Regions from separate parts of the Lysinibacillus sp. FSL K6-0075 genome, predicted to be linked through region 2. Evidence: riboswitches for the same ligand, from Rfam matches in the RefSeq annotation. Region 2 holds a riboswitch; each other region holds the start of a gene.

Region 1 (5,743 bases), 2.0 Mb from region 2:
CGGTGAATTTGCCGATTAAACTTGTCAAAGCCGTACTCATGGCTGGACACAGCATCGCAGCGAGTATTCCACAATCGGAAAAATACGTGAAAGATATCGACATCAATCTTCTTCTTGAAGCGATCGAAAATGAACTAGATGGACAAATTGTAGATATAAAATCGGCAAACGGAGATACCGTTGCAGTCTTCATTGAATAGAGGCGACGAATGATGCATGTAAAAGTGAAAGCAAAAGACGTTCGCTTTACTGTCCCTGTTCCCTATGCTGTGTTAACCATTGTCCTCTCCATTTTAACTTCCAAATGGATTCAGCAACAAGTTAATAAGTGGACAAAGGCATACTTCGATCAAAAGAAAATAGACTTTACCTTTCCGCTCATCGACAAAGAAATGCTCAAGCCGATTATCAAGGAGCTACAAAATTATAAAGGGCTCGTGCTAGTCGATGTCAAAGCTCAGGACGGTACTGAGGTTAAGGTTAGACTATAATACCCAAGAAAGAATGATTAGAGCATGTTTGAATAAAAAGCATGCTCTTTGTTATTTAAAGAATATCCTTTGCAAAAGAACTACCTAAATCCCACAATGTATCTTCCAGATTGTTTAATAGCAGTTTCGTTCTTTTCTCAAGTTGATCTGGTAGCTCATTTTTACTGAAATAGGTAAGTTTCAAGCTCTCATCATCCTTCATCTCCAATATACCCCTTACATTTTTCGCAATATAAAGATGAATAACTGTATAGACCTCATCCCCATTTGGATATTGGAAATAATAATCTGGCCCTGAAAAAACACCCACCAAGTCAAATTCATTCGCTACAAGTCCTGTTTCTTCATGAAGCTCACGAGCAGCAGCTTCCTCTAACGTTTCTTTTAGTTCCAATGCACCGCCAGGTAATCCCCAATCCAACGTATCTGATCGATGTTGAAAGAGAATTTGCTTGTCATCGTTACCCACAAGAATGGTCGCCCCAATACTGATAATTGGTCTACTACCGATGTATTTCCTTAACTCTGTAATATATCCCATATTGGTCCCTCCTATAGATCATAAGAAACGATTCGCCTTTCTTCCTTTAAAAACCTCTATTTTCCTTGTAATGCTTAAAATTGGATGTATTGGGATAGATGCACAATCTTTTTTTGTACAAAATATTGCTAAAAAACGCAGAATAGTTCATCAAAGATGAAAAATAGCTTTTTATAATCAGTCTTTTCTGAATTTTACCTATATTGATTGTTTTGAAAACTCTATGTTAAGGTAAAAAGACAAATTGAATATGCTAAATTTTGGTGGTTCAAATGGGAGCTGATTCTATTTGATTAAAAGGGAAGTTGGTGAGAGTCCAACACTGTCCCGCAACTGTATTTAGGAGCTCGAAAACAAAGCCACTGTTTTGTTTGTCAAAATGGGAAGGTGTTATGGGAGCGTTGATCATAAGTCAGGAGACCTGCCACGAAAAAAAGCATCAATTGACCTACGAGGATAGGGAGGTGTTAGCTACTGCATGATTGTGAATTCATGTAAATTCACTGTTTTTTTGGTCTGTCATGCTTTTGTAGATTAACAACTTCTAGAAAGGGATAGGAGTTGTTTTTTTGTTGTTCTGTCGTGTTTGAATGGTAACGCTTACAAGAATAATTAAACAAAGGGGCTGTCATTAAATGGAGTTAAATTATTCACCAGGTCTTGATGGAATCATTGCCGCTGAAACAAAGCTATCTTTTTTAGACACTGTAGGAAGTCAAATAGTTATTCGAGGCTATGACTTGATTGAATTATCTCAGCGATATTCGTATTTAGATATTGTTTACTTATTGCTGCATGGAGAAATACCAACTACCGAGCAACAGGCTGATCTACAGGACAAATTGAAAGCTCATTATCAGGTTCCTCAAGAGCTATTTCAAATTTTCAAGCTATTGCCCAATGAAACACATGCGATGGATGGGCTTAGAACAGGAATTTCCGCTTTAGCAGGCTTTGATCAGCACATCAATGATCGTTCGACTGAAATGAATTTATCGCGAGCATATAGACTTTTAGGAGGTATGCCCAACATCGTAGCAAATAGCTATCGTGTATTAAATGGACAAGAGGTTGTCGAGCCGGATAGTCAACTTTCCTATAGTGCCAATTTTTATTACATGATTACGGGCAGAAAGCCAACTGCGTTAGAAGAAGAAATTTTTGATCAGTCACTCGTTTTATATAGTGAGCATGAGATGCCAAATTCAACATTTGCGGCTCGTGTCATTGCTTCTACACAATCTGATTTGTATGGCGCTTTAACGGGAGCTGTCGCATCGTTGAAAGGGAATTTACATGGAGGGGCTAACGAGGCAGTCATGTACATGCTTCTTGAAGCCAAAACAGTAGAAGGCTTTGAAGCATTGTTGAAAAACAAGCTACAAAATAAAGAAAAGATTATGGGCTTTGGCCACCGTGTCTATATGAAAAAGATGGACCCAAGAGCGCAAATTATGAAAGAAGCCTTGCACAAATTATGTTTAGAGCAAGGGGATGATCGCTTATATCACATGTGTGAAGCTGGTGAAAAAGTGATGGTACAGGAGAAAGGGTTGTATCCAAATTTAGATTATTATGCAGCACCCGTGTACTACATGCTTGGTTTGCCGATTGAAATCTATACGCCAATCTTCTTTGGCTCACGAACAATTGGCTTATGTGCCCATGTGATTGAGCAGCATGACAATAATCGATTATTCAGACCTCGTGTCAATTATATTGGCGAGCGTCATAACCTTGAAAAACTGTCGGTATAATCAAGTTTTAACAACTCGCCATAAAGCTAATGGGCATTCTGACCAATGCCCATCAGCAAACTAGTATATCAAACTTAAGCCTTGAAAGGAAGATATAGATGATTAAAACAAATGACATAACAAAGACAGATCAATTACTTACAGATATTGCGGATTATGTACTAAATACAAAGATTACAAGTGAAGAGGCATACGAAACGGCACGCTATGTTCTATTGGATACTTTAGGCTGTGGCATTTTGGCCTTACAATATCCTGAATGCACGAAGCTTCTTGGTCCAGTAGTACCAGGCACAGTCGTTCCTAATGGTACACGTGTTCCTGGAACTTCCTATGTTCTTGATCCAGTAAAAGGCGCTTTTAATATCGGGTGTATGATTCGTTGGTTAGATTACAACGATACTTGGCTTGCGGCTGAATGGGGGCATCCATCTGATAATTTAGGTGGCATATTAGCTGTGGCAGATTATTTAAGTCGCGTGCGTGTGGCAGAGGGTAAGGCGCCTCTTAAAGTGAAAGATGTTTTAGAAATGATGATTCAAGCACATGAAATACAAGGGATTTTAGCACTCGAAAATAGCTTAAATCGTGTTGGGCTAGATCATGTTCTGTTTGTCAAAATTGCAACAACAGCTGTTGTGACAAAGGCATTAGGAGGCACGCATCAGGAAATTGTCAATGCATTGTCCAATGCCTGGATTGATAATTCAAGCCTACGAACATATCGCCATGCACCGAATACAGGTTCTAGAAAATCATGGGCTGCTGGTGATGCAACAAGTAGAGCAGTGCAATTAGCGATGATGGCTGTGAAAGGCGAAATGGGCTACGCAACGGCCTTATCTGCACCAGGCTGGGGATTCCAAGACGTTCTATTTAATAAACAAGAATTAAAGCTTGCTAGACCACTGACATCCTATGTGATGGAAAATGTACTATTCAAGGTTTCTTATCCAGCTGAATTCCATGCACAAACAGCTGCAGAATGTGCCGTTCATTTACACCATGAAGTGAAAAATCGTTTACAGGACATTGAACGCATTCAAATTACGACACATGAATCAGCAATACGAATTATTGATAAGGAAGGACCTCTTCTGAATCCAGCTGATCGCGATCACTGCCTTCAATATATTACAGCTATTGGTCTTATCTTTGGTGATATCATTGCAGATCACTATGAAGATGATGTGGCAGCAGATCCTCGTATCGATGAGTTAAGAAATAAAATGGTGGTTGTGGAAAACGCTCAATATACAATCGATTACCTAGATCCTGAAAAACGTTCGATTGCCAATGCTGTTCAAGTTTATTACAACGACGGCACATCATCTGAGCTTATTGAGTGTGAATATCCTTTAGGACACCGTTTCCGTCGTGAGGAAGCATTCCCTCAAATCATTGATAAATTCCAGCAAAACATCAGTACCCATTATTCACAAAAACAATTACGTAAAATTAATGAGGTTTGTGCTAATCAAGAGCTTCTTGAGAATAGTGCCGTCCATGAATTTGTTAATTTATTTGTTTAACTTTCTAGGCGATTCTGGACGTACTTATGGCGAGGCATCATTGATTATTAGGGGGTTTTTATAGATGGCGTGGATTGTAAATGAAGCGATAACACAAAAACAACTGGCTGAGCAATTTAAAGCGCTCATTAATCGTTCAACGATTTTGCAAATACCAGGCGCACATGATGCAATGGCAGGTTTAATGGCTAAAAAAGTTGGCTTTGAGGCATTGTATCTTTCTGGAGCTGCCTACACGGCCAGCAGAGGCTTACCTGATTTAGGAATGATTTATTCCAATGAAGTGGCGCAACGAGCGAACGATATTATTCGTGCTACGAATTTACCAATGCTCGTGGATATCGATACTGGCTTCGGCGGTGTACTAAACGTTGCCCGTACAGCGCGTGAAATGATAGAGGCAGGGGTTGCTGCTGTACAGCTAGAAGATCAAAATCTTCCAAAAAAATGTGGTCACTTGAATGGAAAAACGCTTGTTTCCCAAGAGGAAATGATACAAAAAATAAAGATGATTAAGCAAATAGCTCCTACTTTAGTGATTGTTGCCCGCACAGATGCGAGGTCTGTAGAAGGCTTAGAACAGGCTATCTTAAGAGCTAAAGCCTATGTAGCAGCTGGGGCAGATGCTATTTTTCCAGAGGCGTTACAAACAGAAAAAGAGTTTAAACAATTTGCCCATGAGCTGGATGCTCCCTTATTAGCTAATATGACTGAATTTGGACAAACGCCTTATTATACCGCTAAGGAGTTTGAAAAAATGGGCTATTCGATGGTGATTTATCCCGTTACATCCATGAGAGTTGCAGCCAAAGCCTATGAGCAAGTGTTTACCTTAATAAAAAACACAGGAACTCAGAAAGATGCTATTGAGGATATGCAAACGAGAAGTGAATTATATGAAACCATTTCCTATTACAAATTTGAAGATTTAGATAGTGAGTTGGCGAAAACCATCTTACCGAAAGAGGAAATAAAGTAGGAGAAAAGTTGTTTTTCTCCTTTTCTTTCAAGGAGGGCTAGTATGGATAAACTAGAGGACAAAATGACCATCTTTACACCAGAGGACTTTCAAGATGAGGAAGAGCTCATCGCAAAAACGGCAGAGCTCTTCATTAAACAGGATGTCTCACCTAATACTACAGCTATTGAAAAGCATCAATATGAAGTTACTCGTCAGTTATTTCAAAAAGCAGGTGACCTTGGTTTACTAGCCATTGAGATACCCGAAGACTATGGGGGGCTGGCACTCAATAAAAAAATTTCAGGGCTCGTTGCAGAAAAAATGGGCTATGGCGGCTCATTTAGTGTCTCTTACAATATTCATGCAGGAGTCGGCACATTGCCCTATGTCTATTTTGGAGATGCGTCACAAAAGCACAGATACTTACCAAAGTTGGCCTCAGGTGAATGGATTGGAGCCTA
Region 2 (5,743 bases):
CTGCTCGACGTGCAACTGTGCGTGCAATGTGTAAAGTTGCAGCTGCTGGTGCACCTCCTGGTAAAATAAAACGTTGTAATGGTGGCGCTTCGTCTGATAAAGCATCTATACGAGTTTCGAGTACTTCAATCGGTTGCTCTGTTAACTTATATTGGCGTTCTTTCATCACATTGGCAAGGTCTCCACCAGCATCGAACAGCTCATGCTGAATTGTCTCTAGGTCTGTTAAAATATCCTTGAAAAGCGCTTGATCTAATTCACTTACGGCCTTCCCAATAAAGGAATTTAATTCATCAATTGCCCCATATGTTTCAACACGTAAACTATCTTTATCAACACGTCCTCCAATAAGACTTGTTTTCCCCGTATCGCCTGTTTTCGTGTAAAGCTTCATTTCTCTCATCTCCTAAAATTCATTTTTATAATTCCTAATCGCCTGAACTGTTGTTTCATAGACACCCTTTGCAATCACTTTACCAACGTCCGTAATGGGGCCACCATACAGCATTTCTTCTCCTTTTTGAGTCGCTGCAATTAACAAACTATCTGTAGCAGTACCTGTCGCAATAGTCCCACTCCGCTCATCACGAATATTTTCTGATTGCAACGCCTTGGTTTTTGCCTCAGTTGCTGTCATCAATGCCTGAAAAAATGCCTCTTCGGATAAACAACCATTAATAATAACCCATGTATTAATAGTACCAATATATGGCTCATCTTGTCTTTCGTGAACACGAGAGACATCAACTGCATTGCCTACGCCAGCTGTTACAGCTACGATTATACTGCCAAAAGGTGCTGAAAATTCATTAATTGCCACTAGCGCTGTTGGCACTGCTGTTAGCATCACAACAGTATTTGTAGGAGAAAAATTCTCCCTTTGCAAAAAATCACTAACTTCTCTTTTTACATCACTGATGACATAATCACCAGGAACTGAGCGATTTAATAAGCAATTATGCCAACCAATACCCGGGTTATGAACGGCAGAGGATACGGTCTTCAAAGGAAGCTCTGATGTAAGTTGAATATAGTGTTCCGTTATCGTAAAATGCTCTTTTTTAATGACAGCTCGCTGTTGGTAGTCAGTTGCTGCAGGCATCATTGTAATTTGCGGTTTTGGTATTTCAGGGTGTGCATATGTAGTCACCCGCGCTTGATAAACTTCTTCAATTTGGGAGGCAATTAATACTTCATGTGGTGCCCCAAGTGCTCTCACTTGCCCACTCTCCATAAGTAATAATTCATCGCAATAAAGCGAGGCTAGATTCATATCGTGTAGTACCATAACAACCGTTAAACCACATTCCATCGCTTCCTTCCGAACCATATCTAAAATTTGACGTTGGTGTGCAATGTCTAAATGATTAGTTGGTTCATCCAGTAATAGAATTTCTGCTGTTTGAGCTAAGGCCTGTGCTACAAACACTCTTTGTTGTTCACCGCCAGATAAAAATTCCATAGGCGTATGCTCATATCGCTTTACACCTGTTTGAAGCATGGCATGTTGAACAGCCTGCTCATCTTGTGCAGACCAACTTGAGAAAAAGCCTGTTTGATGCGGGTAGCGCCCTAGTGAAACTGCCTCTCTCACACTATTCGAGAAAGCATTTGCATGAAGCTGTGGTAATACAGCCATCTTTTGCGCCAAAGCACGAGCATTATAAGAAAGAATATTTTGTCCATCAATCGAAATAGTTCCAGCAGTAGCTGGTAAAATACCACTCATTACTTTTAATAGTGTGGATTTCCCGCTACCATTCGGCCCTAGAATGCCAAGAATTTTCCCTTTTCCAACGGTAAAACTAATATCCTTGACGATTGGTACATCTTCATAGCCACCTGATAGATGTTCAACAACAATCATGCCCGTACCCCCTTGCTTCTTCGCTGCTTATAAAAAATATAGGAGAAAACAGGTGCTCCAATAAATGCCGTAATAACACCAATTGGTAGCTCTCTTGGCACAATGATTGTTCGTGCTACTAAGTCGCAAATAATGAGTAATGTTGCACCATTGAAAAAAGATAATGGTAATAAGTGGCGATGATCAGAACCCCAAATCATCCTTGTCATATGCGGCACCACTAATCCTACAAAGCCAATTGTGCCAGAAACCGCTACAGCTGCTCCGGTTAGCATGGAGCCACCTGCTAGTATCAGATATTTACTACGCTTCACATTAACACCTAAATGTTTTGCTCGCTCTTCACCATACAACAAAACATTTAGCTCTCGTCTTTGCGTCCATAGCATAATTGAACCTACAATAACAAATGGAAAGATCATTTGGACATATGGCCAACCACGCATCGATACAGAACCAAGTAACCAGCCTATTACCTGACGTAATTCTTCACCAGATAAAGCAATCATTAATGAAATAAGGGAACCTAAAAATGAACTAAAAATAACACCTGTTAATATCAATGTTTCCATTTTCAATGAACGGTCTACGAGTCTAGCGAAGCTCATGACAACTACCATCGTGATGATAGCACCGATCATACTAAAGGTTGGTAGAGCATACAAACCGACGACAGGGATAGAAATACTAAAAAAGATTGTTATAACAGCACCAACAGAAGCCCCTGATGAAACCCCTAGTGTGTATGGGTCTGCTAATGGGTTTTTTAATAAACCTTGGAATGCTGCTCCAGCAATAGCTAGAGATGCCCCCACTAGTCCTGCTAACAACACGCGAGGCAAGCGAATTTTCCAAAAGATATTGGCGGCTGTTTCATCAGCCGCCTTATTCCACAATACTTCTAATGGAATATGAACTGAGCCTATCGCTACGCCACACCAGATGCTAATAAGAAGAAGCGTACATGTTAGTGCATAGGCTAGTGCTATTTTTTTCACTTAAATACCTCAGGATAGATCGCTTTTGCTAATTCTTCTAGACCTTCTGCTAAACGTGGTCCCTGACGACTCGTTGTACTTTCATCTACCTGTACAATCGCATTATTTTTTACGGCATTAATAGTATCAAAACCCGCACGTTTTGGTATTTTCGTTAAAATATCTGGTACATAATGATATGTCACCACAATGACATCTGGATTTTTCGCGATAATTTGTTCTGCATCAATTTTATACCAATTATCACCATCTACAGCTACATTCTCTGCATTGATCATTTCAAGCATTGCGTTCATAAATGTGCCATTGCCAGCTGTATAAATATCTGGCTCATCCGATGCTTCGACTAACACTTTTTTTGGTTCAACATCCTTGACTTTAGTCAAAACTTCTTCTACTTTGGCCTTCATATTAGCAACAATTTTTCCAGCCTCTGGTAATTTCCCTGTAGCACGACCAAGTTGCTCAATTGTCGTATATGTTTCATTAAAGTCTTGTGCATTTCTTACTACAAACACTTTCAAACCTGCTGATTCAAGCTGTGCAATAGCCTCTTCTGAAAGAGACATGCTAGATTCGTGTGAAAAAACGATATCTGGTTTTAAGGCAATAATTTTTTCAATATCGTATTCCATTCCGCCAACCTTATCCTTCTCAGCTGCCTCTGGTGGATAATCGTCGTTGTCAGTAACACCAACTATTTCATCATTTAAACCAAGTCCAAAAAGGATTTCAGTGTTACTTGGAATAAGTGAAACAATTTTCTCAGGAGGTGCTTCAAGAGTAATGTCCTTGCCAAGGGCATCTGTTATAGTCATTGGGAATGTTGCTTCATCCTGTGCTGTTTCTTGCTGTGTTTGCTGCTCAGTAGCTGGCTTGTTATCTTTTGCTTCCTGTCCACAAGCAGCTAGCAAGCCTACTGCTAAAAATGCTGATAATCCTATTTTCCAAAATTTCTTCATGTGAATCCTCCTTCGTTGATCCGTGCGACATTTCACTTTATTCTGCATCAAAATAAAACCCCTCATCTTTGAATGATGAGGGGGCAAAATCGCACCAAAAAAACTGATACAAAATCCACCACCCTATCCTCGTAGGTTGTCATGTCTGTTATAAAGGCAGGTCTCCTGGCTTGTGCTCCTTGCGATTTTTCAAGCCTTCCCGAAATCTTCAGTGGCATCATTTGAAAAAACTCACACTTACAGTGGCGGGACCGCATCGGATTTACACCGATTTCCCTTTTCACTTTACTTAAGTAAAGAACCTTTACAATATTCAGTTGATTTCATTATACATGAAAATGAAAGAAGTCGCCTCCATTCAAGACGACTCCCAAGCTATTATACAATTTCAGAAAAATATTGGACTGTTTTCATTTGAGCACCCATTTCTCTTAATGACCACGTCTGCTCTAAATAAACGTCCGCTAGTTTTTCATATTTCCCACCAAATTTATGCGCCCATTCTACTGCTACAACACTTTCATAAAGATGAGCCATTTTTTTCGCCATATCTTTTGCTTCAAAAGTTTTCGTTGCCGCGTCTAAAGCGCTAAAGATTTGTAATTTCACAGCCATATTCGCTAATTGTTCTTTAACGATTTGTACTAACGAGCTGTTAGCTAATTTTTCTAAGCGTTCCTCCATCTCCTGTACAAACAGTTCATGTGCATGAAACTTATCTACTAACCGAATGAGTTCTAAGGCCAAAATATTAGCCGTCCCCTCCCACACCGTCAACACTTGTGCGTCTCTTAATAAGCGGGGCGTTACAAAGTCTTCGATATAGCCATTACCTCCGTGTAATTCAATTGCCTCACTAGCATAATGAACGGCTTGCTCTGCTGTTTCCTTTTTCATAATGGCAATATATAAACGATTCATAATAAGGTCTTGCTGTGTTCCCTGTCCACTCGTCACTTTATCGTATAATTGAATAAGATCAAAAACTGTCGCTACTTCCACATGCAACTTAGCCGCAAATTTACCTAAAGTATCCTGAACCATAGGGTATTGTGTTAAAGGCTTGCCAAATGCATAACGATTGGTTACGTAATGTTTTGCCTCTAAAAAGCCACGACGCATAATGCCAATTGAAGCTACTGCATTACAAATTCTTGAGAGATTTAGTGCTTCTAGCATGTAATAAATCCCTTTATTTTGCTCCCCTACAACATAGGCAAGTGCACCATCAAATTCTACCTCACCTGAAGGAACTGCTCGAACGCCTAACTTATCTTTCAGTCGGCGAATACGAAGATGATTGGCTGTTCCATCTTCTTTGTGCCAAGGAACTGCAAACAACGTTAAGCCTTTGGAACCTGCTGGCGCATCTTCTAGTCGTGCCAACACCATCGCTACTCCACACATGCCCGCATTGGATGCGAAGTATTTTTCACCATATAGGCGATACGCAGCGCCATCCTTTCTCGCCTCCACAACATTCGCGCCAACGTCTGAGCCTCCTTGACGTTCTGTTAAAAATGTCGCACCTTCATATAACTCTGTGTCGCCTGTTGCACAAACATGAGGTAAGAAACGCTGCTTCACCTCTTCATCCGCATAATGATCTAATAGGTAGGCAGTAGCCATCGTCAATGTCACGGGACAATAAAAACCAGGCTCTGCATGAGACAATAAGTAACCTTGCGCAAAGCTATAAACATAATTCCCCTTGTGACCTAGCTGTGGAATATCCTTGTGCACATAGCCGACAATACCCGTACTATATGTCTCTTCAATCGTTTTCTTATAACCATCATTGACCCAAACCTCTGATATCTCTTCCCCATAGGCATCATACCTTTGAAGGCGAGGCTCCCCCTGCCGATCTGTATGCTTTGCCCTCACATCAATATCACCTGCACATAGCTCTCCAA
Region 3 (5,743 bases), 2.4 Mb from region 2:
CTCGATAACAAGCCATACCACAGCCATTAAAGCCAATATTTAATGTTTTCGGTAAAGACATGCCACCAAGTTTTTCTTGTATTTCTTCGGCGTATGGTATCGAATCAGCCTTTTCACCATAGCAAAAATCACAAGCTTTTAGAGATAGCACATCACCAATCGGTGCTAATAAAAAGCCTACTTCCTGCAATTTCTCTGTGATCTGTTCAGGGGCAGTCGTTGGTATTTTTAAATGAATTTGATGATCTGGTGTATATTCCATCGTCCCCTCTTCCCCAACGACCTCTGCTAACGTCAGCATTTGCTGAGGAGTAAAAAACTTATTGGCCACACCTGGGCTCACTGCTAATTCAAAAATAGATTCTATTTTTTGCTGTACAAGCTTCGGTGTTACGTTGACTGCGTTTGTCCCTTTCACCATTGCGAGTGCCGCTGTAGCCATTTCAAGTGCTGTTTTTTTCGGCTTTGGCGTAGCGGCTATACTGGGTTTATTAAAGCGCCCTGCATTAGGATCAGCTGTAAAGTCATTTCTTGCTGTTCCTGTCTCTTGATTCATTGCCCAAGGTTCATTTTCTTCACGCAAACGTTGATGTGGACGTAATGGTTGTTTTTCTTCCCCAAGGGTATATTTACGTTGGTAACCGCGTGGCGTAATCATCTTATTGTCATAGAAAAATGTTGATGAATTCCCGATAATGACAGTTGTCAGCATACCAATATCATGTTCTAGCATTTCTGCTAGCGTTGTCATGGTCACTTCTTGACGTTCTCGATACGCACTTTTCACAAGCCCTACTGGTGTGTCTGGCGAACGATATTCTAAGAGAATTCGCTGAGCTTCGACAATTTGTCTTGTACGGCGACCACTTTTAGGATTGTATAATGCGATGACAAAATCTGCCATAGCAGCTGCCTCGACACGCTTTGCAATCAAATTCCAAGGTGTTAGATGGTCACTTAAACTGATTGTACAAGCATCATGCATAATGGGTGCACCAAGTATGCTCGCACATGAATTAATCGCAGAAATACCAGGAACAATTTCTACTTCAATTCCTGTTGCTTCTGTCCAACCTAGCTCGATTAACACCTCATACACTAATCCCGCCATGCCATAAACGCCTGCATCACCACTCGAAATCACCGAGACAATGCTCCCTGCCTCTGCTTGACGAACGGCTTCCTGTGCACGGGACACCTCTTCTGTCATGCCTGTGCTAACAATCGATTTCGCACTAACTAAATCTTGAATCAGCTCTACATAGGTTTTATAGCCTATAATCATATCACTTTGTTGTAAAGCTTCTACTGCACGTGTCGTAATATGCTTAAAATCTCCAGGTCCAAAGCCTACTACGAAAATTTTTCCTTTTTGCGCCATGTTGTTACCCCTCTTTCACCTTTTCGATCCCTTTAATGGCTGTTGTTTGAGCAGTACGCTGTAATGTACCTTCACGAAGTGTAAAGACATGTTCGTTGTATAAGGATTCATGATGTAAATCTTGTACTAGTGTCCTAGCATGCTCTGTTGATGGCACACGATACCAATTCCCTTGAGGGTAGGCGATTACCACACAGGCATCCTTGCATCGTCCATTACAGCGCGTTCTTGTCGTATGTATTTCTTGATCGAGTGCTTGTCGCTGTATTTCATCTCGAATGGCTAAGGTAATTTCCTCACCATCCTTATTCATGCAACTACTGCCATTGCAAATAAAGAGATGTGTTTTCATCCCCTCTAAATTCCATGTTGTCATCTTCTGTCTCCCCTCATTTGCTTTCTGGAAAAGAAAAACCTTTACTCTAAAACGAAGAGTAAAGGTTTTGTAGAAGCCAAATAAAAACGAATAGCATGAAATAAAGGTACTCGCTTCCGCTTCAACTTCTCCCTCCGAAAAGTTTGCATGCACAATCAAATAAGCAGGTTTCCTGACTTAAGCTTCATTTTACAGTCGCACCTTCCCAAGTTTGCACCAGTGGCTTTGCGATTTCATCAGCTATTACAGTAGCGGGGGCTGTATTGGATTTTCACCAATTTCCCTATTATCTCGAGCTATTCGAGCACTTATTGACGTTTTATATGAAATTTTTATTAGTATTTTAAATAGAAAACTGTCTTAATCATATCTTATTATTTTAAAATTTCAATATTTCTTTAAAAATTTATGACAAATTTATCAATTTTGAAGTGAACTGGGGTATAAAATTTATACAATATCCATCATTAGCACAATGAATATTATCAGAATATTCGCCGTTGACCTTTAATTAAAAAAATTTTATAAAAAGGTATAGCATATTTATGGAAAATCATGTTACACTTTGTCGTGAAATCTCACAATTGAATGTTTTTCGGTGTAAAATGCTTGGCATTTTGCTTAAAAGGGAAGCCGGTTTGAGTCCGGCGCGGTCCCGCCACTGTAATAGGGAGCTTTATAGAATATGTCACTGTCCAACGGATGGGAAGACCTATAAAGTATTGAACTAGAGCCAGGAGACCTGCCGAAAAATAGGTGATCGTTTCAGCCTACGAGGATAGGTGTGCGGCTTAGCAGATGAGAATGTTATTTGCTTTTTTAGCTATGCACTTTTCCACCAACGGAGAAGTGCTTTTTTATTTACGCACGCTACATTCTAAAAATCTATTAATTAGTTAGGAGGAAAGCTTTTTGAAATTTTCATGGTGGAAACTTAGTTATTTTTTATTGGCCTTTTTAATTGTGCCAAAACGTGCCTTTGCGATGCATATCATGGAAGGTTTTTTACCAATCGAATGGGCGATTTTTTGGTGGGTTATTTCTATTCCTTTTATCGTTCTAGGATTGCGTTCTATTCGCAAAACAATTGAAGAAAATCCTGAAACAAAGATGCTTTTAGGGCTTTCAGGAGCCTTTGCTTTTGTGCTATCTGCCTTAAAAATCCCTTCTGTTACAGGTAGCTGCTCTCACCCAACTGGTGTTGGACTTGGGACAGTTCTCTTTGGCCCTCTAGCCATGAGTGTAATTGGAACAATCGTTTTATTATTCCAATCTTTATTATTAGCACATGGAGGAATCACGACTTTAGGGGCGAACGCCTTTTCGATGGCTATTGTAGGTCCTTTTATTGCTTACTTTGTCTTTAAAGGAGCACAAAAAGTAGGTTTGTCATTTTCACTAGCCGTATTTTTCGCAGCTATGCTTGGTGATTTAGGTACATATGTTGTGACTTCTGTACAACTAGCACTAGCCTTCCCTTCAGAAGTTGGAGGCTTTATGGCATCCTTTACAAAGTTTGCAGGTATTTTTGCCTTAACTCAAATTCCTTTAGCGGTGAGTGAAGGGATTTTAACGGTCATTGTGATGAATTTCTTGAAAAAATACAATATTAGCGAATTAAAAACTTTACGTGTTTTCTCAACAAAGGAGGCACATTAACAGATGAAAAAAAATTTATTGTTATTAGCAATTGTTGTGTTGTTAGCCATCATTCCATTGTTCATACAAAAAGGTGCTGAATTTGGTGGTGCTGATGGAGAGGCAGAAGCAGCCATTGGTGAAATCAATGCGGAATATGAACCATGGTTCGAAAGCCTATGGGAGCCACCAAGCGGTGAAATCGAAAGCTTATTATTCGTGCTACAGGCAGCTATTGGAGCTGGCTTTATTGGCTACTTCATCGGCTATATGCGTGGCAAACATAAAGAAGGTTAACCATTATGTTACTCATTGATAAGTATGCCTATCTTAATAAGCTAGCGTCTGTTCATCCGCTAGAAAAAATGATATTTTCACTTGGACTACTTCTCATAACGCTCATCTTGAGAGATGAACGACTTTCACTCATTACATTTTTTGTAATGAGTGCTTTTATCATTTTAGGTGCAAAAATTCCGCTTACATACTATGCCAAGTTATTATTGCTACCTAGTTTTTTCTTATTCACAAGTCTCGTATCTATTTTACTTTCCATTACACCGTCAACCAATGCACTACCTGCCCATATTTGGTCTTATACATGGACGAATTGGACTGTTTTCATTGGGAACGCAAGTGTGCTATTAGCGCAGCAGCTGTTCTTTGTCGTTCTGGGCAGTATTAGTTGTTTATACTTTTTAATTCTAACCACTTCTGTACAAGGAATATGTTATGTGCTACGACAATGGCGACTCCCCTCTTTATTGGTTGAGCTCGTCGAACTAACCTATCGTTTTATTTTTATGTTTTTAGAAAGTATGCAAAATATTCATCTAGCCCAGCAAGCACGTCTCGGCTACCATTCACCGATGCAATGGCTACGCTCTGTCTCCATGCTCATTGTGGCATTATTTGTGGAAATGTTTCAACGTAGTCGGGAACTAAACAATGCCATGCAATCACGTGGTGGCGAGGCCGTCTACTGGCAAGAGATGGGCTCCTATAGCAAGAAAAATTGGCTAGGTATGGCAGCAATATTACTAGTCCTCATCGTATATGGAGGGTATTTCACATGACAGCATTTTATTTTGAACTCAACCAATTATCATATGCCTATGCAGATGGTACGAAAGCGTTGTCAGATATTACATTAGACATTCCAAAAGGGAAAAAAATCGCCATACTCGGGCATAATGGCGCAGGAAAATCGACTTTGTTTCAGCATCTTAATGGTATTTTGAAACCTACAGCTGGGACGATTTTATTCGAAGGCAACGGACTAGAATATAGTCGAAAAGCTTTAAAAGTTCTACGTCAGCAGGTAGGCATTGTCTTTCAGAATGCAGATCATCAGCTTTTTTCAGGGACCGTCAAGCAAGATATAGCATTTGGACCATTGAACCTCGGCTGGTCTACTGAAAAAATGGAAGAAAAAATAGCATGGGCCGTTGCGCAAACCGAAGTGGAAGATTTGCTCGATAAACCCATTCATTTTCTAAGCGTAGGTCAGAAAAAGCGTGTGGCGATGGCAGGTGTTTTAGCGATGGAGCCCTCTGTCCTTTTATTAGACGAACCAACGGCAGGTCTTGATAATTATTATGCTACACAAGTATTACAATACTTAGCCAAATTAGAAGATGGTGAGAGAACCATTTTACTAGCAACTCATGACATTCCTCTCGCCTATGAATGGGCAGATTTAATGATCGTCATGGAAGCAGGAAAAATTATTTATAACGGCGATCCAATTGCCTTGTTTTATGAAGAAGAATTATTAAAACGCGCACATCTTGAACGGCCATGGATTTTTGAGATGGTCATGGCCTTACAAAAAAAGAAGCTATTGCAGGAAAACATCACAATCCCCCGCTCTAAAAATGAATTACAACAATTAATCGAACAGATCTAAAGCTTTTCACAAAGCGAGGTATCCGAAAAACGGACAGTGCTTAACTGTCCGTTTTTCACGTTGTTGAAAAAGATGATGTCAACGGCAGAAAAAGCAACTTGGCAAGGTGAGGGGTTGATTTCTGTTCCGCCAGCGTCCTTTCCAGAGGGCGTCCGAGGAGCCGCTTCCCTCACTTCCGTTCGCTCCAGGGTCTCCTCTGTGACGCTGGCTCCACTCCAATCAACCATGCTGCAAAGTGTCTTTACTTTTTTTCATAGTAGCATAGCGATCAAATCGCCCATTATCTGTATTCTTAGAGAGGATAAGCTCTTATTTTCAATGTGGAGAAGTGATGCGTGACAACACCTCTTCATAAAGAGTCGTGAACACCTTCACTTTATTTGAAAACCTTTGCTAAAATGTCAGTGGGTTGAAGTGGAAGGCTACTTGACTCCCGTGG
Region 4 (5,743 bases), 2.0 Mb from region 2:
CACTTTCTACTGAAATGCTAAAGCCCATCGGAGAGAAACTGAAAGAATGGCGAGCAAATGACCAAATTCAGCTAATCATCCTAAAAGGAGCTGGTGAGAAGGGATTTTGCGCAGGTGGTGACATTAAAACACTTTATAAAGCTCGCTCCAGTCAGGAAGCTTTCAAAAATGCTGAAATCTTTTTTGAAGAAGAATATCAAGTAGATATGGCGATCTACCACTACCCTAAACCCATTATTGCCTGCCTTGATGGCATTGTCATGGGAGGTGGGGTCGGATTAACCTATGGGGCAAGCCACCGAATCGTCACTGAACGAACGAAATGGGCTATGCCAGAAATGAATATTGGCTTCTTTCCGGATGTTGGAGCTGGCTATTTCTTAAATCAAGCACCAGGCTATGTAGGATACTACTTAGCCTTAACTGCATCGGTCATCCGAGCTGCGGATGTTCTCTTTGCCAATGGCGCAGATTGCTACATGACAAGCGATCAGTTAGACACTTTCCTAGCGCGCATTGAACAATTAGACTGGCATACATTGGAGACCAGCACAGCTCTAGGCCAATTAATGGAGGACTATTCAAGTACACCTTTAACAAACAGTGATCTTGCTCACCTCCAACATAAGATCGATCAGCATTTTTCAAAATATACTGTGGAAGAGATAGTTGAATCCTTAGACAATGATCCAAGTAAATTTGCGCAAGAAACAAAGCAGTTCCTTCTATCTAAATCTCCATCATCGTTAAAGATTACGTTAAAGCAACTGATAGATGCTCAAGATAAGACATTAGAGGAATGCTTTGCGACAGATTTAATCTTGGCTAAAAACTTTTTAAGACATGAGGATTTCTTTGAAGGTGTACGCTCTGTTGTCATTGATAAGGACCGAAATCCACAATATACCTATCAAACATTCAATGAATTTACAGATAAAGACCTAGAAAATTTCTTTCAAGATCGTAATGCGACAGTAAAAAAGTAAAAACAAGTGGATTTTCTATTGATAAACGTTGAAACCATCTACTATTTAAAAGGTAGATGGTTTCTTGTTTGTAGTGATATGCGAAGTAAGTTAGCAAAGAGATTGATATGTTATACTATAAAAAACGGAATAACAGGATAAAGGTACAAATTCATAATGAGTTTGTTTAAAAGGGAAGTTCGGTGAAAATCCGGCGCTGTCCCGCAACTGTAATTCGGAGTACATTTTCAAAGCCACTGTTATGTCATGTAATGGGAAGGGAAAATGTGTGATGATCATAAGCCAGGAGACCTGCCTTTGTCTAGTACAGCCAAAAAACCTACGAGGATAGGGGGTGTTGAGTGTGACGAATTACCTTCATCATACTCATAGTGCGACAACCAAGAAAAGGGTCTCTATTCAGTATAGACGACTTATTTTATATTGGTTGAAGAACTATGTAGTATTTAAGTCATAGCTAGCATCTTACCTAAGGGGAAAGATGTTTTTTTTATGAACGAATAGGAGTGAACAAGATGACATCACATTCAATTTTATTTTATGAAAATCAATTAAAGCAGCAAATAATGAACAACCTTTCTAGTGAGCACATGATTTCCCTACAAGTTTATATCAAAATATTAATACAAGAAAATCCTGATGATTACAAAAATATTAATTATGCCTATCTAAATATAAAACGTGAGTTAGTCGGGGCAATAGAATGCTGATAGATGAAAAAATTTTAGAAGATAGCATTGATATTGATCAAGATACTCTATTTAGAAATTTGGATCATTTTGAGCTAGAGAGATGCTTTGTATTAGAATATTTAGAGATACTGTTAAAATGGAATAAACAAACACACGCTATTTCTGAAGAAAAACTTCAAAAGCTTTGGATGAAACTGATAAGAAAATATAAATTTTCTCTTGATGAATGGGAAAGAAATGCTGGAAATACGAATATTCACTCGTATCTTGTGAAAGAACAAGGGCATGGTCTACAAAAATTAATTCGTTTTTACAGGGACCGTCATGGAGTGAAATGGTTAGAAAATGCCTTTGATTATGGCATGACATTGCTAATGAAAGGTGGGGAAATGCCAGCATTAGAAATGTTTTTCCTCACAAATTTAATATGTTACAAGTGGCAACTAGACTACTTAGAGGATAAAGAAGTGCAATATTACTTTTCTCATTCAGTAAATGGGAAAGTGAAAGAGGTCTATGATCGTTTTAGGGCTTACGATAGAGAACAGAATCTATTAACTGCAACTAAATTATATAAGCTTTTATCCAAATATAATCCTCAATTTCATACAAATTCTGCAGCAACGCCGGAATTTTATAAGGAATTGGCCCTGTTTATTGAAAAGCACTAATAGATGTTCCTAGTGTCAAACAGTCTATTTTTCTTCAGAATATAGACTGTTTCCATAGCTATTCAAGATTATTTTAGGCATTCTATAAATGAATAGATTTACTGTAGATAGATTTTAATAGAAAATCTCGTACATCGTTTAAAATATATATTTTGTTTAGGTATAAGTAATTAGTGATAATCTATTTCGAACTACATAATAAAAAATACTGAATAATCCAAAAATAAAGAAGTTTAGAATCTAGATTTACTTTTCATTTGAAGGATGGTAAACTTAAAACTATTGAACAACAACAATATATTGTGTTCGTTTTACTAAGGTACTACTATATGTAGTTTAAAAGGGAAGTTCGGTACAATTCCGACGCTGTCCCCGCAACTGTTAAGCTGACGATGATAGCATCCACTGTGCATGCGCATGGGAAGGAAATCAGAGAATGAAGCAAAGCCAGGAGACCTGCCTTTCTAAAACAAATTAATCATTTCTTCGGGGATTAAGAGATGGGAACGTCGGTATTTTTAGTATGTTAACGTTTCCATTTTAGCTATCTCTCTTAAAGAGATAGCCTTTTTATTTTATGAAAAGAGGGATTTCTATGAAACTTTATACGAAAACAATTTGTCCAAAATGCCTGTGGGTAAAATCTGAATTACAACGTGCAGGACTTGAAGCAGAAATTGTTAACATTGATCACGATGAACAAGCTAAGCAAACCATTATAGATGCAGGTTTTTTAAGTGTGCCTGTTTTAGAAATGAATGAAACCTTTATAGGAGATGTTCAGGAAATTGTTTCTCAAATTGAGTTGATTACCCTATGATCGTTTATGCAAGTCGTACAGGCAATGTCCGAAATGTTGTATCCAAATTAAAGGCAGAAGCTATCGAGCTCTCTGAAGAATTGCGACTGAATAAGCCGTATCTTTTAATTACCTACACAGATGGTTTAGGTGACATTCCAGCGAAGGTGCAACGCTTTTTAGAAAAAAACAGAGATTTTTGTAAAGGAGTAGTTGCCAGTGGCAATAGTAACTTTGGCCATCATGTATTTGGCGCTGCTGGTGAGAAAATTGCTACTACCTATCATGTACCCTTAGTAAGGAAATTAGATTTACGAGGCAATCAAACAGATTATGAAGCAATACAAACGTTTTATGAAACGAGGGTAATGAGATGAAAACCTATTTAAAGCTTAATAATGACGTACTGAATCGTTATAGTACAACTGGATTACTTGAGTTAGAAAAAGATCGTGAAGCTACGCGCCGCTACTTTTTAGAGTATGTCAACGTACGTTTGCGTTATTTTATAGATATTGAGGAAAAAATCCGCTATTTAGTTGATGAGGGCTACTATGAGAAAGCATTTATCGACATGTACGAAATGGAATTTATTAAGAAGTTGTATAAAAAAGCCTATGATTATAATTTCCGATTCCCATCCTTTATGAGCGCCAGCAAGTTTTATGATAGCTATGCTATGAAAAGTCGTGACGGCGAAGAGATTTTAGAAAAATATGAGGATCGTATTGTTATTATTGCTTTGTATTTGGCTCAAGGCAACACAGCTTTAGCAGAACGTTCTGTCGAAGCGATGATGGAAGCCTATCAACCTGCCACACCAACTGCATTGAATAGTGGCAAGAAAGCACGTGGTGAATTAGTAAGCTGCTTTAAATTATCAATGGATGACTCCATGAATAGTATTGCCGAAAACATTGGCTATTGTTTAGAGCTATCACGCCTTGGTGGTGGGGTTGGGGTCAACTTAACAGATTTACGCCCTTTAGGGGATCCAATTAAAGAGATACTGAATCGTGCAAGTGGTGTCATCCCAGTTGCGAAACTGTTAGAAAATTCTTTCAGTTATTCGAATCAGCTAGGGCAACGAAATGGCTCTGGTGTTGTTTATTTAAATATTTTCCATGCAGATATAGAAAATTTCATTTCATCTAAAAAACCGAATGCCGATGATAAAATTCGCCTCGCAACCCTTTCAACAGGAATTATTATACCTAGTATTTTCTTCGAACTGATGAAACGCGATAAAGATATTGTTTTGTTTAGCCCATATGATATATATAAAGAATATGGCAAACGTATGTCTGAGATCTCCATCTCAGAAATGTATTACGAGCTACTTGATAACCCTAAAATTCGTAAAATTAAACGTTTGAATGCACGTAAGCTTTACACAGAGGTGAAAAAAGCACAATTTGAATCGGGCTATCCGTTTGAAATCTTTGATGATAATGTCAATAAGGTACATCCTTTAAAAAACATTGGTCGCGTAAAAATGTCCAATCTCTGTACCGAAATTCTGCAAGTGCAAGAGACAAGTATTATTACGGACCAAGATCAACCAAATGACTATGGACTCGATGTATCGTGTAACTTAGGGTCTATTGATATCCATGCAGCAAGTAAAGTCAATGATTTCGGCGCATTAGTCGATACAGCCATGCACTTATTAACGAATGTGTCACAAATGACACATATCAAGAATGTACCGTCAGTTGCAAAAGCCAATCAATTAATGCATTCTGTAGGGCTTGGCTGTATGAACCTCCATGGGCATCTCGTGACGGAGGGCATCTTGTACGGCTCAAAAGATTCGATTGATTTCATGGATCACTTTATGGAAGCGATGAACTATTACTCACTGAAATCTTCGATGGAAATGGCGAAAGAAAAAGCTGCAACCTTCTACCGATTTGAGGACAGTGATTATGCATCAGGTAGCTATTTTGACCAATATATAACTAAGACTGAAGAAGAACTTTCACCTGTTGTGTTGAAAGCACTTGGCAATATTCCAATCATTACGAACAAGATGTGGGAAACGTTAAAGCAGGATGTAATGCAATACGGTCTATTCCATTCCTATCGTTTGGCTATTGCCCCAACTGGCAGTATCTCATATATTCGTAGCTGTACGGCTTCAATCGCACCATGTACAGAGCGCGTAGAGGTTCGTGATTATGCTGATAGTAGAACGATTTATCCAATGCCTCATCTAACAAATGACAACAGCCATTTATATGTGGAGGCATATGATGTAAATCCGTATGATTTAATTGATTTATACGCAGCTTCTCAAAAACACGTTGACCAAGGTATTTCCATGACACTTTATGTAACAGACAATTGGACAACCGAACAATTGGCTAAAGTATACATTTATGCATGGGTAAAGGGCATTAAGTCTGTTTACTATGTTCGTCAACGATTACAAAGCTTAGAGGAGTGTGTAGCATGTCAAATATAATCTATGAGGCCGTCAATTGGAATAAAGCAACAAGTGAGCTTGCCCAAATATTTTGGGATCAGCAATGGAAGCAAATTTGGTTTCCTGAAGAAATTGCGGTCAGTAAAGATATTAAGCAATGGAAAAGC

The links. A riboswitch is a leader RNA that binds a small molecule or an ion and turns the genes downstream of it on or off. The one in region 2 is predicted to bind cobalamin.
Region 1: another riboswitch for cobalamin. It lies ahead of mmgD (citrate synthase); the one in region 2 lies ahead of MHB65_RS02665 (ABC transporter substrate-binding protein).
Region 3: another riboswitch for cobalamin. It lies ahead of MHB65_RS14800 ((2Fe-2S) ferredoxin domain-containing protein); the one in region 2 lies ahead of MHB65_RS02665 (ABC transporter substrate-binding protein).
Region 4: another riboswitch for cobalamin. It lies ahead of MHB65_RS12475 (glutaredoxin); the one in region 2 lies ahead of MHB65_RS02665 (ABC transporter substrate-binding protein).

What each region holds. Positions count from the first base shown of each region.
Region 1 covers NZ_CP151947.1:2,535,505-2,541,247, forward strand. Annotated here, with positions in the region: gene MHB65_RS12420 (hypothetical protein) at 1-200, shown strand, start outside; gene MHB65_RS12425 (hypothetical protein) at 210-491, shown strand; gene MHB65_RS12430 (NUDIX hydrolase) at 547-1,032, opposite strand; cobalamin riboswitch at 1,280-1,476, shown strand; gene mmgD (citrate synthase) at 1,668-2,789, shown strand; gene prpD (2-methylcitrate dehydratase) at 2,888-4,321, shown strand; gene prpB (methylisocitrate lyase) at 4,386-5,300, shown strand; gene MHB65_RS12450 (acyl-CoA dehydrogenase family protein) at 5,343-5,743, shown strand, end outside.
Region 2 covers NZ_CP151947.1:565,880-571,622, reverse strand. Annotated here, with positions in the region: gene MHB65_RS02680 (cob(I)yrinic acid a,c-diamide adenosyltransferase) at 1-394, opposite strand, end outside; gene MHB65_RS02675 (adenosylcobinamide amidohydrolase) at 407-1,867, opposite strand; gene MHB65_RS02670 (iron ABC transporter permease) at 1,864-2,865, opposite strand; gene MHB65_RS02665 (ABC transporter substrate-binding protein) at 2,862-3,827, opposite strand; cobalamin riboswitch at 3,965-4,148, opposite strand; gene MHB65_RS02660 (acyl-CoA dehydrogenase family protein) at 4,206-5,743, opposite strand, start outside.
Region 3 covers NZ_CP151947.1:3,002,687-3,008,429, forward strand. Annotated here, with positions in the region: gene cobJ (precorrin-3B C(17)-methyltransferase) at 1-1,381, opposite strand, end outside; gene MHB65_RS14800 ((2Fe-2S) ferredoxin domain-containing protein) at 1,386-1,757, opposite strand; cobalamin riboswitch at 1,902-2,084, opposite strand; cobalamin riboswitch at 2,337-2,522, shown strand; gene MHB65_RS14805 (energy-coupling factor ABC transporter permease) at 2,670-3,416, shown strand; gene MHB65_RS14810 (energy-coupling factor ABC transporter substrate-binding protein) at 3,420-3,692, shown strand; gene cbiQ (cobalt ECF transporter T component CbiQ) at 3,698-4,471, shown strand; gene MHB65_RS14820 (ATP-binding cassette domain-containing protein) at 4,468-5,304, shown strand.
Region 4 covers NZ_CP151947.1:2,543,412-2,549,154, forward strand. Annotated here, with positions in the region: gene MHB65_RS12460 (enoyl-CoA hydratase/isomerase family protein) at 1-986, shown strand, start outside; cobalamin riboswitch at 1,111-1,300, shown strand; gene MHB65_RS12465 (hypothetical protein) at 1,502-1,696, shown strand; gene MHB65_RS12470 (hypothetical protein) at 1,690-2,349, shown strand; cobalamin riboswitch at 2,650-2,828, shown strand; gene MHB65_RS12475 (glutaredoxin) at 2,945-3,169, shown strand; gene nrdI (class Ib ribonucleoside-diphosphate reductase assembly flavoprotein NrdI) at 3,166-3,525, shown strand; gene nrdE (class 1b ribonucleoside-diphosphate reductase subunit alpha) at 3,522-5,615, shown strand; gene nrdF (class 1b ribonucleoside-diphosphate reductase subunit beta) at 5,603-5,743, shown strand, end outside.